Linked DNA regions of Ferrimicrobium sp.. The protein of the gene in region 1 interacts with the protein of each later gene in a pairwise test. Links are inferred from orthologs where the notes say so. Each region holds a gene or a part of one and is shown on either strand. Other genes may lie near its edges.

What was found. The genes of interacting proteins can lie anywhere in the genome.
Region 2: the proteins of M7Q83_RS02730 (region 1) and sufU interact in binary tests that used the Escherichia coli proteins (3 or more experiments, as listed by UniProt). The link is inferred for Ferrimicrobium sp. from one-to-one orthologs.
Region 3: the proteins of M7Q83_RS02730 (region 1) and M7Q83_RS09885 interact in binary tests that used the Escherichia coli proteins (3 or more experiments, as listed by UniProt). The link is inferred for Ferrimicrobium sp. from one-to-one orthologs.

The regions. Positions count from the first base shown.
Region 1 is NZ_DAHXOI010000002.1:206,964-211,145, forward strand. Bases 625-3,492 are described here. They hold M7Q83_RS02730 (aminotransferase class V-fold PLP-dependent enzyme), read right to left. Parts: upstream 2,692-3,492; coding sequence 1,558-2,691; downstream 625-1,557. Other genes in these bases: M7Q83_RS02720 (hypothetical protein), read right to left, coding at 701-994; M7Q83_RS02725 (hypothetical protein), read right to left, coding at 1,056-1,538; kynU (kynureninase), read right to left, coding at 2,748-3,492. In the rest of the region: redox-regulated ATPase YchF, read right to left, coding at 1-243; more of kynU, read right to left, coding at 3,493-3,965. UniProt on the Escherichia coli protein: Master enzyme that delivers sulfur to a number of partners involved in Fe-S cluster assembly, tRNA modification or cofactor biosynthesis. Catalyzes the removal of elemental sulfur from cysteine to produce alanine.
Region 2 is NZ_DAHXOI010000001.1:250,914-255,070, forward strand. Bases 850-3,692 are described here. They hold sufU (Fe-S cluster assembly sulfur transfer protein SufU), read left to right. Parts: upstream 850-1,964; coding sequence 1,965-2,420; downstream 2,421-3,692. Other genes in these bases: M7Q83_RS01120 (SufS family cysteine desulfurase), read left to right, coding at 850-1,956; M7Q83_RS01130 (phosphodiester glycosidase family protein), read right to left, coding at 2,489-3,682; M7Q83_RS01135 (HAMP domain-containing sensor histidine kinase), read right to left, coding at 3,679-3,692. Outside these bases: Fe-S cluster assembly ATPase SufC, read left to right, coding at 1-724; more of M7Q83_RS01120, read left to right, coding at 706-849; more of M7Q83_RS01135, read right to left, coding at 3,693-4,157. UniProt on the Escherichia coli protein: A scaffold on which IscS assembles Fe-S clusters. Exists as 2 interconverting forms, a structured (S) and disordered (D) form. The D-state is the preferred substrate for IscS.
Region 3 is NZ_DAHXOI010000014.1:45,337-49,557, reverse strand. Bases 466-3,372 are described here. They hold M7Q83_RS09885 (sulfurtransferase TusA family protein), read right to left. Parts: upstream 2,084-3,372; coding sequence 1,847-2,083; downstream 466-1,846. Other genes in these bases: M7Q83_RS09880 (hypothetical protein), read right to left, coding at 3,362-3,372; M7Q83_RS09890 (DsrE/DsrF/DrsH-like family protein), read right to left, coding at 1,387-1,770; M7Q83_RS09895 (4Fe-4S dicluster domain-containing protein), read right to left, coding at 668-1,387; M7Q83_RS09900 (heterodisulfide reductase-related iron-sulfur binding cluster), read right to left, coding at 466-671. Outside these bases: more of M7Q83_RS09900, read right to left, coding at 1-465; more of M7Q83_RS09880, read right to left, coding at 3,373-3,595; M7Q83_RS09875 (glutamine synthetase family protein), read right to left, coding at 3,680-4,221. UniProt on the Escherichia coli protein: Sulfur carrier protein involved in sulfur trafficking in the cell. Part of a sulfur-relay system required for 2-thiolation during synthesis of 2-thiouridine of the modified wobble base 5-methylaminomethyl-2-thiouridine (mnm(5)s(2)U) in tRNA.

The DNA.
Region 1 (4,182 bases):
GGTGGAACTCCCTGAAACAAGTCCCGCGATGTCGGCGACCTGGATATGGGCATAGACGAGTTTCTTCGACTCATGTAACACCGCGAGCTTGTGCAGCCGTTCATCAGGCACAACCGCCTCTCCCACCACGCTCTCCGTGGTCGAGAAGGGATGAGGCGCCACCAAGGTCGCCGACCCCGTGAGCGCGTTATAGAGGGTCGATTTGCCAGCGTTTGCGAGGCCAACCAGGCCGAGACGTTCCATACCCCAAAGCCTACCGCTCAATACCACTTCTCCGAAGGGTGGCGAGACCAGCCCTTGAGGCCGACTAGCCTGTCTCACCTATGTCAAAGAGAACAGTCAAGAGAAAACTGCGGGCCAAGAAGAAGGCGAACCATGGGAAGAAGCCAAACTGCGGCCGAGGCTAATAACGTCCTCGAGATCCCTACGCTGTTCACGGGTTGATCGCCTCACTCTGGGATGACTGGAGAATCTTGCTGGCCTACACAATGATTCGACCCTGTCGCAGAGCAGGTTTGGCCCTGCCAAAGGCAGGGATATTCGGGTACGTCGAGAGTTGACAGACGAGGTAGCCTCGCTCGCCCTATCCCGAATTCGACACCAAATCGGTTCTTTAGTTGCCCAACGCAAGATCGCTGGTGTTCGGGTAGGACGAAGGAGCGTGGCCGTAACAAGGACCACGACCAATTGATAGCTGCGTTCACGCATCAAGCACACTCACCCGCAGGTACGACTGCGCTACAGGTACGAATGGGTAGTCGGAGCGGACCACCAGTCTTGACAGCGTGGCACCTCCTTGACAGCGTGGCACCTCCTTGACAGCGTGGTATCCCCTTGACGGCGTGGCACCTGCTCGACAGAGTGGGACTTGCGGGGTCGCATCAGCCATGACCAACATGCGTGTCCACGATCCGGTCATCTCATCAACCATATGAAAAGTGCTGAAGGAATCGTCTCTACCGGCCCGGGTCGTTGGCGTCTCCTCTTCTGCCACTTCGACACGTCTTTGGATCCAGGTGACGAAGGGGCCGCAGGCACGCAGTAACGATAGCGCGTTAAGGCTTAAAGAGCATCAGGTAAAAGGCGACGAGATACAGTACTACCACAACCTGTTGGGTCCGTAGGACGATGAGGCCTTGTGAGTGGATCTCAACATCGCTACCTCCTACAGCACCTACCTCCGGTGCCGATGCCAAGAGCGCACCCAACTTGCGCTGAGCCGGCCAGCCGCGCGCGGTCAAGAGCCCAAGGGTGATCACCCAAATCGTGACCGCTGCCAAGAACCAAATCTGGCTGATGTCTGCGGCATCACGGACCACCAGCAGGCTAATTCCAAAGACTGGCACGAGGATAACGCACCATTGCGCCAGTGATATCTTCCCATCAAAAAACCGCCGTACCGACTCGCTAGGTCCCAAGTGGGCAGCGTCACGGGCAGTCCATCCCGCCATCGCGTTGGAGCCAAATCCAATCAGTCCTATTCCAACGTGACAGATGAGGAGTACAACATAGAACGGGTTGTTGATCGCTAGATGCACCAGAACACCCTTGAATGCCTCACCTTCGCCATAGCTTCCCTGTCACTTCAGTGACTGCATCGAGCGCATAGTCGATATCGGCGGCATCGAGCGATGCCGCGTAGGAGAAGCGCACCTGGCTCAACGCCTCTTCACGAGCGTAACCAAGGGCGCGCAACACATGCGATGGCTGCATCGCTCCGGAAGCACACGCCGCTCCTGCGGAGGCATAGACGCCTTGCTCGTCCAAGAGAAAGAGAATGTCCTCCGCGCGTAGGCCACGAAAGACTGCACTGGTCATTCCCACCCGGGACTCCTCAGAGCCTACGATGGTAATTCGCTTATCGAGAGCGATTAATCCCCGTTCCAGCCGCTCCTGAAGCGATCGACAGACCTGTCGATGGCGCTCGCTCTCCCTCTCAGCGGTGAGCAACGCATGAACGCCCGCCACTGCAAGTGGGACCGACACCGTTCCAGCGCGCAGGTCATACTCCTGGGCGCCCCCGACCAAGAGCGGTGTGATCTCAACCCCACGTCGTCGAAGCAGCACCACACCCACCCCGACTGGACCGCCTACTTTGTGGGGGCTCAGCACGCCAAAATCAACCCACTCTATCGTCTCTGCGATCCCACCCCAAGGTGCAAGCGCGACAAGGTCAGAGGCCACGAACGCAGAAGGATTGAGTCGCTTGACCAGTGAGCTCAACGCACGAACGGGCTGAATGACCCCCGTCTCGTTGTTCGCTCCCATGATGATCAAGGCGTTAATGGTCTTTGGCGAGGCCTTCAAGGCCTCCATGGCCGGTACTAGATCGACGATTCCTGATGGGGTTATCGGGAGCCAAACGACCCGATCACCCAAGCGCTTCAGTGGTTCCATCGCACAGCTATGTTCAATCGGTGTGGCAAAAATTATGCCAGGTCGCTCGGCAGCTACACGGACTGCCCAGTTCATCGATTCTGTCGCACCAGAGGTGAAGAGAACTTCGTCAGCCGCCACGCCAAAAGCGTGAGCGGCTCGCGTACGGGAGAGTTCAAGCTGATGCTTCGCAGCAGCTCCAGCAGCGTGCCCGGAGGCAGGATTCCCAAGAGTCGCACGCACCGCGTCGACGTACGTCGCTACGACTTCTTTTGACATCGGGGAGGTCGCCGCATGATCGAGATAGACTTCCACGTCTCCTGAGTCTACGGATCCAACCAGCACCGTTACGCTGTAAGCTCAGCCTCTACTCATCGAGTCGCCACCTCGCGAAGCGCCATCACGCCTTCGTAGACCTGTGCGAAACTGGTATAGAGCGGAGACGGAGCAAAACGGATACGATCGGGGACGCGATAGTCCACCAAGACTCGATGATCGACAAAGAGAGCGTGCGAGAAGGCAAGAGCATCGGGGTGCTCGAAGGTGAGATGTCCACCCCGTTGTGCGACCTCGCGCGGCGATGCGAGTCTGAAGCCTTCTGGCGCCAGATAGTCATCGAAGAGCTCGATGGCCAGCTGCGTTTGAGCCATGGACTTACTCCGAAGCCGTTCGATGCCCGCATCACAGACCACACCGAGCGCACCCTTGAGCGCCTGGAGCTGGAGCACCGGGGGCGTGCCGACCAGAAAGCGTGCTATCCCAAGGGCAGGTTCGTATCGTGGCCCCATCTGGAACTGATCGAGGGCAGAGAACCACCCCCAGATTGGCTGGGTGAGCTCACTCTGGAGACGTGCTCGCGCATAGAGAAAGGCCGGTGAGCCTGGCCCTCCGTTCAGATACTTATAGGTACAGCCAACAGCGAAATCGACATCGTCATCGTCCAGAGCAATCGGTACCGCACCGACCGAATGAGAAAGGTCGGCGACCAACATCCCACCAACGCTGTGGATCGTATAGGCGATGCGAGCGAGATCGTTCAGTGCACCAGAACGGTAGTTGACCTGCGACACAACGACGAGCGCCACGTCATCGTCGAGATAGGGTGCAAAATCGTCGACCGAGATCGGATCATTCATTGCGGTGGCCATCAGGCGAAGTTCAAGGCCATGGGCTGCGGCGATCCCCTCAAGGATGTAACGATCCGTAGGGAAGTCATTAGCATCGACCAAAAGCGCACGACGATTTGGAACGAGCGAGAGGGCTGCAAGAATTGTCTTGTACAGGTTCACCGAGGTCGAGTCAGAGACGACGACTTGCCCGGGTGCGGCACCGAGCAGCTCTGAGCCCAAAACGTCACCCAGTTGGGAGCTGAGTTCCGTCCAGTGCTCCCAACCCCGAATCAACTCTTGGCCCCACTCGTCGTCGATAGCAGAGAGTATGGAGGCTCGGGCATCGTGGCTGAGACGACCAAGCGAGTTCCCATCAAGATAATTGATGCCAGGCGTGTCGGAGACGAATCGACCTCGAAACTCTGCAAGCACATCTGACTGGTCGAGCTGGTCGATTCGCTGCGTAACCTCCGCCACCATGAGCCACCCCTCTCTTCAAAGGATCTACCCTAGCGAGACAGCAGCCCGCTCCCCACCTCGCTCGAATCGGCCCTTGTCGTTAGCACCACGCACCCACTCGACACGCCAACGCCTCCGCTAGGACGATTGAGATCACAATGATCGACACCTGCCTTCTCTGTCCTATGCACCGTGCGCGTTGCTGTCAACAGCATGACAGCTTCTCTGCTCGTGTAGC
Region 2 (4,157 bases), on another replicon or contig:
TCTATGGGTATCGGCCGCTGGTACTACGATTTTGAAGGGTTTTTCGATCGCTGTTGCTCCGGGTGAGTTGCATGTGATCATGGGTCCCAACGGATCTGGTAAGTCAAGCTTTGCGAACGCGATCATGGGGAGTGCTGATTACCACATCGATAGCGGGCAGGTCGTCTTCAAAGGGGTCGATATTAGCGCCCTCCCGGTTGATGAACGAGCAAAAGAGGGTATCTTTTTGGCTTTTCAGTATCCCGAGGAGATTCCTGGCGTCTCGGTGATTCAGTTCCTTCGTCAGGCTCTGCAGGCGCGACGCGGGGCTGATGTATCAGCGATCGAGGTACGTTTTGACCTTCTTGAGTGGTTAGAGCGTCTAGGACTTGACCCCTCCTTTGCGTCACGCTACTTGAATGAGGGGTTCTCTGGAGGCGAGAAGAAGCGGAACGAGATTATCCAGATGGCGATGATGCAACCCGAGCTAGCCATTCTGGACGAGACCGATTCAGGGCTTGACATCGATGCCTTGCGCACGGTGGCTCGTGGTATCGAGACGGTTCGAGAGGCGAAGCAGGAGATGGGTGTCATTCTGATCACCCATTATCAGCGCATTTTGGATTGGCTCACCCCCACGACCGTTCATGTCGCGGTCGATGGCCGAATCGTTGGATCCGGTGGCATGGAGTTGGTGGAGGATCTAGAACGAGAGGGATATCAAAAGTGGCGAGTGTCAAAGTAACGGATCAGTTCAGCGAGCTCCGGAAGGATTTCCCTATTTTTGCCGATATCCAGGCGAGTCGGCCGTTTTACTATCTTGATTCTGCGGCATCGTCGCAGCGACCAGCGGTGGTGATCGATACCATGAGTCAGTACTATCGCCACTCGCATGCCAATGTGCACCGAGGAGTCTACGGCTTGGCTGAAGAGGCCACCGGGATCTATGAGGCCGCTCGGAGGCACCTTGGCAGATTCATCGGTGCAAGCGATCCTGAGCGAGAGATCGTCTTTACCAAGAATGCCACCGAGGCGCTCAACTTGGTCGCGCAGGGTCTTGGGCGTGTCTTGCTGACACCGGATAGCCACGTGCTCCTCACGGAGATGGAGCACCATGCCAATCTGGTGCCGTGGATGATCCTGCAAGAGCAGCTCGGTTTTACCATCGAGTATCTTCCCTTTGATGCCGAGGGGTTGCTGGTGCTTGACAACTTGGATGCACTCCTGGAGCGTGCGAGCATCCTTGGTGTTACCCTGATGTCGAATGTGCTTGGAACGTTGAATCCGATTGCCGCGTTGAGCGAGCGAGCACATGAACACGGTGTACTGGTGGTTGGCGACGGTGCACAGTTCGTACCCCACTTTGCTACGGATGTCCGTCAGCTTGGCGTCGATTGTCTAGCCATTACTGGTCATAAAATGCTCGCTCCCACTGGGATCGGCGCACTTTGGGCAAAAGCGGAGATCCTTGAACGTATGCAACCATTCCTTGGTGGTGGTGAGATGATCGCTGATGTGCGACTCGATGGTTTCAGTGCTGGTGAGATCCCGCATAAATTCGAGGCTGGCACTCCCCCGATCGCAGAGGCTGCGGGCTGGGATGTCGCTTTGGACTATCTTGAGATGGTTGGGATGGACGCCATCACCAACCACGATCGCCGGCTCACGAGCTACGCGATGACGCAGATGCGCGAGAGGCTCGACGATCGTATCAGAATCTTTGGCCCGCAAGACGTGACCAAACGAGGGGGTGTTCTCTCCTTTGAGCTCACTGACGTTCACCCTCACGACGTCGCCCAGGTCCTCGATCAACATGGGGTTTGTGTGCGCGCTGGACATCACTGTGCGAAGCCGCTCATGCGTGAGTTGGGGGTAGGGGCTACGGCTAGGGCCTCGTTCTACCTCTACAACGACGAGCGAGATGTTGATGCATTGATCGATGCATTGATCGACGCCTATGAGCTGTTTCACGGTTAGGAGTGACGATGAACGATTTAGACGATCTGTATCGCGAAATTATCCTTGATCACTATAAGAATCCCCGTAATCAGGGAGTGCTTGAGGGACCGACGGTCCATGCTGAAGAGGGCTTCAATCCACTGTGTGGCGACGAGGTGAAAATCTATGTGCAAGTTGAGGATGGTGTCGTTCAGGACATCAAGATCACTGGCCAAGGTTGTTCTATCTCCCGATCATCGGCTTCACTGATGTCACAGGCGGTCAAGGGGCAGTCCATTGCTGAGGTAAAGGCGACGGTGAGCCGTTTCAAGCGAATGATTACTGTCGAGGAGACCGATGGCGAGCCAGAGCCAGTTGACCTGAGGGTCGTTGGTGAATTGGCTGCGCTGCAAGGGGTCGTGAAGTTCCCGGTTCGGATCAAGTGCGCGACGTTGCCGTGGAACACCCTGATGCTCGCGTTGGAAGCGGCACAACTCGGTTAAGGCCTAGGGCGAGCCGCTCTCTATCGGAGGAAGGCGCGGCTCCCTTTGTGTCGAAGGGGATCCTTACCTTAGAGCGGGTTCTTACGGGCGACGACGGCGACAAAGTCCCTTGCTGTTCCCTCAAAGTACCGTTGTGGCGGTCGTTCCATGTTGTAGACCAACCGATAACCATTCGTTGGGCTTGCGGGTGCACCGAGCGTGTGGTTGAAATAGAAGAAGTTCGTCCATGCGGAGTTGATATCAAGCTCCATAGCGTTTACGGCACCGGCTCGTTGGAGCAGGCGAGCAAGGGATGGGACGGAGAGTCCTGGCCCACTGACGTAGACGATGGCACCATTGGAGGTGACGCCCACTCCTGATCGCCAGACGAGCACTTGATTGCCCACGGTGGTGCCCCAGACCTGGTAGTTTGAGGAGTAGACCACGGGATTGATCTTTCCCGACTCCACGAGTGGAACGAGGTTCTGTCGCACGACCTTGATCGATGAGGGAACATTCTGGCCATGGGTCCATTGCTCGACGGTCGCCGTACCTTGGGCGTTGACGACGAAGGAGGCAGCTCCATTTCGTAGCGGGACTGCCATGCGACCATAGGCGTAGTATCCACCCTGTGCATCGCTCATACGAAACCCTGAGTTGAAGGCTGCGACAAGGTTGTTTGCCTGCGATCCTTGGATCGGCGCCATGTAGGGCCAGGCCCCTCCGCCCGGGGGTTCTTGGGCGCCGGCGTACTGGAGGAAGCTCACCAGATGGGGGTCCATCCAGGCAACACCCGCCACGAGCGAGGTGTGCACCTTGTCAGGTCGCATCAGGGTGACATAGAGGGCCGGGGAGCCATCGATCAGTGGGCCCTCTGGGGTCCACTGTCCCTCATGGGGCAACGGTGGACTTGCGATAGGGGTGATGGCTTTTGGCGCGGGGAGGATCTTCGAGGTAGCCGTCACCTGACTCTGCCGTACACTGGCCACTGGTCGTAGTGAACCTTTCGGTGGTTCCCCACCGACTGCTGGCTGATGGGTTGTGTACCAGATATTCTCAGCGGTTTGGACGATGCTCGCACCACCGTTTCCGCGAACCCACTCCACAAACTTGACGCCCAGGCTGGCAGATCCGGGCGCACCTAGTGCGCTGATCATGCCGACACCTCCGTAGCCCCCAGCGACGACCACTCCGGCTACGGCAATGGCTCGAACGCGACGATAGGCGAGTGAGTGTCGCTTGGGTTGTTGCTTCACAGTTGGTGTTTGCAAAAGTTGTGTCAAACCTTTTCCTTTAATGGTGTTGCTGATGGTAGAACGTTAGCCGCCTCCGATGGTACCTGGTCTTGCGCGAGGATCGGCAACTGCACCCGAAAGTACGCTCCGCCAAGATCAGAACTCCCGACCATGACAGTGCCTTCGAGCAGTTCGACCAAACTACGCACGATTGGCAGACCGAGACCTGATCCACCTTGGAGGCGGCTTCTTGCGGGATCCAGACGAGTGAAGCGCTCGAAGATGGCGTCCCTTCGTTCCAGGGGGATGCCTGGACCGTCGTCGCCGACCGTAAAGATGGCGGATGGTCCAGTCGTCGAGGCGGTCACCGCCACGGTTGTTCGCGCGTAACGGACGGCGTTTTCGATGAGGTTGCGCACAATGCTGCGGATCTGTTCGGGATCGCCCAGTAGTCGCACTGCGCTGACGCGAGACATATCGATATTGACTCCAGGATGGGTCCGGCGAATACGATGAACCTCGT
Region 3 (4,221 bases), on another replicon or contig:
ACAAGTTTGTAGTAATGACATGCCGGATGAACCGTTACCGCGATGCCAGAGACATCTCGTACCGCCCGAGCACTGATCTCATCACGCACCGCATAGAGCCACTCCGAATAATGAATGATCTCCTCTGGCAACACCAACTGCTTGCCAAGCCGATGGAGCACCTTGGTCACCTGCTGACGGAGCGCCCCATCGTGGAGCAGCTCCGCCCGAACCTCCTTATAGTGCCCGTACGAGGTCCCACAATGGATGAGCGGGAAGTTCCCCGTCTCATAGGCCGCCGCAAAATTCCTCACCGCTACTGCTGCCTGCGCCGCCTGGTTCGACGTCGCCGACGCATAGTAGTTCCATGCGGTACAGGAGGTTTGATCTTCCGGGTCGATATAGTCGTAGCCGAGCTTACGCATCAACCAAAAGATCGAGGTAGAGTAGCCGGGAATGTGACCGCATTGGCCACACGACTTGTGGTGCCAGAGGTTTGCCTTCTGAATTTTCTTGATGACCCCATACTTCGTGGGCACCTCTACAAAATCGCCGGTAATCCTCTGTACGACAAGCTCTCCCTCCGCCTCCAACTCGAAGAGCCGCTCATGAAAATCCTCAGAACGCCGATCTGGAGCCCGTTCAAACTTCTCTTTCTTACCAAGAATTACTGAGACCGCACCATCACTCATATCTCTATCCCCTCCTCCTCTAACTTCTCTTCCATAATTTCCTCAAGAATCATATGAATTCCTTGATCTACCTGTGCAATCATGTCCAATGCCCCAGTCTCTAGCCAGATGACGTAGAGCTCTACCAACGTTCGATCAGCCACCTTCCAGCCGGTCGTTGTGGTGTGCATCGTCTCAGGAGGGAGCATCCTGCGCCACAGATCGAGGTTCTCTGAGACATCTTTGACTTCAGGGCCCCAGTCGGGAAATGCATCAGGTTGGAGCATGTCGGGAGAGACTTGGGTTCCTGTCGACATGATCTTGTAAATGATTCGGGAGTACCCAGCGAGAGCATCCTTCGCCGAATGGAGACCTTCCTTGACCGCAACTTCACGCATAATAGTTATGACCCCCCCTGGGTTATTGCCCCTAGGGCATCGCAGACAAGAAAAACACTGTGAACATTCCCAGATGTCCTCCTGCATCTGCTGGAACATCAGGTCAATATCACGTCGGGCTGCCGCTTGGGCAATCCTGCGTGGTGAGAAGTCGTAGAAACGCGCAGAAGGACAGGCGGCCACGCAGATTCCACACTCATAGCAACCATAGAGGTAGTCCCCAAAGCGTGAATCGGCCATGACCTGCCCGATGAGCCGCTCCTTCTCCTCGCGCTCGACATCCATATGACCGGCTACATGATCTCTCTTCATGTAGGGGTCGAGGGTCGTCGCTGGCATTAGAACGACACCACCGCATCCGCATTCATGGCAAGATCATTGAACGCGGCACCACCGATCATCTCCACCCCATCGATCAAATCCTCAATCACGAGATCATTCAGATCGAGTGAGGGCTGACAGACCCAAAGACGTACGCCGAGATCCGTTGCCTGTTTCACAAAGTAGGAGAGGCGTTGGCCTCGATCACCTTTTGGACCAATCTTGTCAACTACCGTCTTCTTGAGGAGCTGAGGACCGTACATCGTGAAGTAGATCCCCACCTCCACCTCCATCGCAGCAGCGGACGCTGCCAAGAAGAATGGGGTAGCACAACGACCAGGATCGTCCTCACCGTGCGTCTGCACATAGAGCACTTTCCCCTCGAACTCACCGGTCCACATCTTTACTCCCCCCTCATTGATCGTGCGACACAAACACTCAAAGCTACCGATAACCGAATTTGAAAAGGACTAAGGTTTAGCCGCCACGTTTCAGTAGGACATGAAATACATCGCCTTCTTTGGTGATCCCCAACAGCTCATTACCTGTCCTGGATGTCCACGCATTCATGTCCGGCTCCACCCCAGGATCAGTCGCGAGAAGCTCAAGCACCTCGCCTGGTTGCAGCTTTTTAATGGCCTGTGACGTTTTTATCACGGGCAACGGGCACTGCAGTCCTGTGCAATCCAAAATCTCAGCCGGATTCTCAACCATACGCCCCCCTCTTGGCACACCTCGTACTACGTATCCGATCTCCCCTAGGATCAGACCACGCCATACTGATGAGAACATGCGCATTCACGCACGTCTACACCTAATCTCGTCACAATATCACAGTGCAGTGACGTTTGTGTGAATTTCAAAAACTTTTCTGGCATTTCGCGTTTCCGGCGCCCTTGATCCGGGTAACGCTCATTCGCGTCGTCCCGGGCGTCTTGGCTTTCGCCACCTGTTCGCGCCCAACAACCCCAAGAGATCATGGATCGCACTGCGTGTCTTCTTGGCGATAGCGATACTGTTGGGGCATGGTTTGGCCACCGTCTTGCATCGTACGCCGGTACCCAGCGAGCGCTATGGTGAGGTACTCCTTACCCTGCCGAACCCTCACGCTGCATCAATCGGCTGCAAAATGTTCGCTACTCAGGCGGGCACGAACCAATCATGTCCATCGGACCCACACTGGAGATTCCGAAGAGCACCTGCTCAGAAGTAGAACGTCACCATCCGTATAAGCGACTCGGCATCAGTGCTCGTCATGGCCCCGCTCCGAGTCAACCAGGGACATAGCCTCGACACCGAATGGATCCAACAATCACGCTTCTGAGATCACGTTGATCTCTGGCCGAATCCTCGGCAAGGGACGACGTTTGTGGGGCAAGCATTTTGGGTGATCATCCGCTGAAAGCCCCTGATACCATGGGCGTAGCCACACGTATGGACGGTGGATCGATCTCAGCGCTCTTCGCACAGGACAACTAAGGTTCCAGCTCCCGGGTAGAGCGCTTCAGACTGCCACGGTGTCCAATGGGTCGACGATTGCGTGATCACCCCTATCCACTACCTCCAACTAATGGTTGACGGGCGATGATGCTAGAATCGCCCGCACTAGGCTCGCCGGCACTAGGCTCGCCGGCACTAGGCTCGCCGGCACTAACGTTCACGGTACTACCAAACGACCCAGACAGTGTCATCGGACAACACGGTTGTCTACGAAGCTGGCGAACTGGCATCCGGTTGGTCGCCAGGACCCGACACGCTAGCGCACCTCAACCACCTCAGCGCCAGCGTCCCTTGGCACCTCATCGCCGACAGTCGATCCCGACTACTTCGCCCGTCAAGTGGTACATCGGTCCGTCTATCCACACCGGATAGCTGGCCAAAGTCTCAGAGCACCAGCGGATAGAACGGCCCGGATCATCGCATGAACCAAGTCCACAAGTACGACCTGTACTGCAAGTCAAGCGACACCGTTATCTCGCTATCGTTATCTCGCTATCGGTCGTGGCGCAGATAGGCTCCGGCGGCAGCCCGCAAATAGAGCACTCCGATCCCAACTGCGACCACCACTGGGATCAGGCTCCAACTCGCATGGAGATAGAGTCCACAGACAGCACCGGCCACCATCCACATCAGCGCGAGCCCCACGAGCAGCAACGGAGAGGCATTGCGCCTTCCGACCTCATAGGTCGCCCCTGGCGTATCTGGCCGAGCATGTGCTGGTGTCATGCGAGTAACTTACCCCTTCTTCGACGGCAATGTCCGCACTACACCAAGAGCTTTACCGAGCTGTTACACCCCAGAAACATGACGCTAGCGGCTACCGAGATAGCGTTGTTGCTCCCAGTCACTGACGTATCCCTGCGACGCCTCCACCTCGGCCATCAGATCCTCGCTATAGCGGTTGATCAGACGGTCGTCAAAACAATCGACCAGCTGATCATCGGCGGCGAGTTCGCGAATCGCCTGTTCTAAGCTGCGTGGTAACTGCGTTGGTGCTGTCTCGACCTGGGCGAGGCCAACACCTTCGACGCTCTCCTCCAATGGGGCCGGCAGCTTCGCCTGCCCGGCGACCCCGATCTCAGCGGCAGCGAGCAGCGCGGCGATTACCAGATAGGGATTCGCCGATGCGTCCGAGCCACGGTACTCAATCGAGACGAACCCTTCGCTCTTACGGCTCAGCCGCACCAAGGCCGACCGGCTCGCCTGGGCCCACGTCGCGTGACTTGGCGCCTCAGCGCCCCGGTGCAGACGCCGGTACGAATTGATGGTTGGAGCACCAAAGGCACAGAGTGCACTCGCGTGATTCAGGACTCCGCCGATAATCTGCTCAACCCGCAACGCATCGGAGGGAT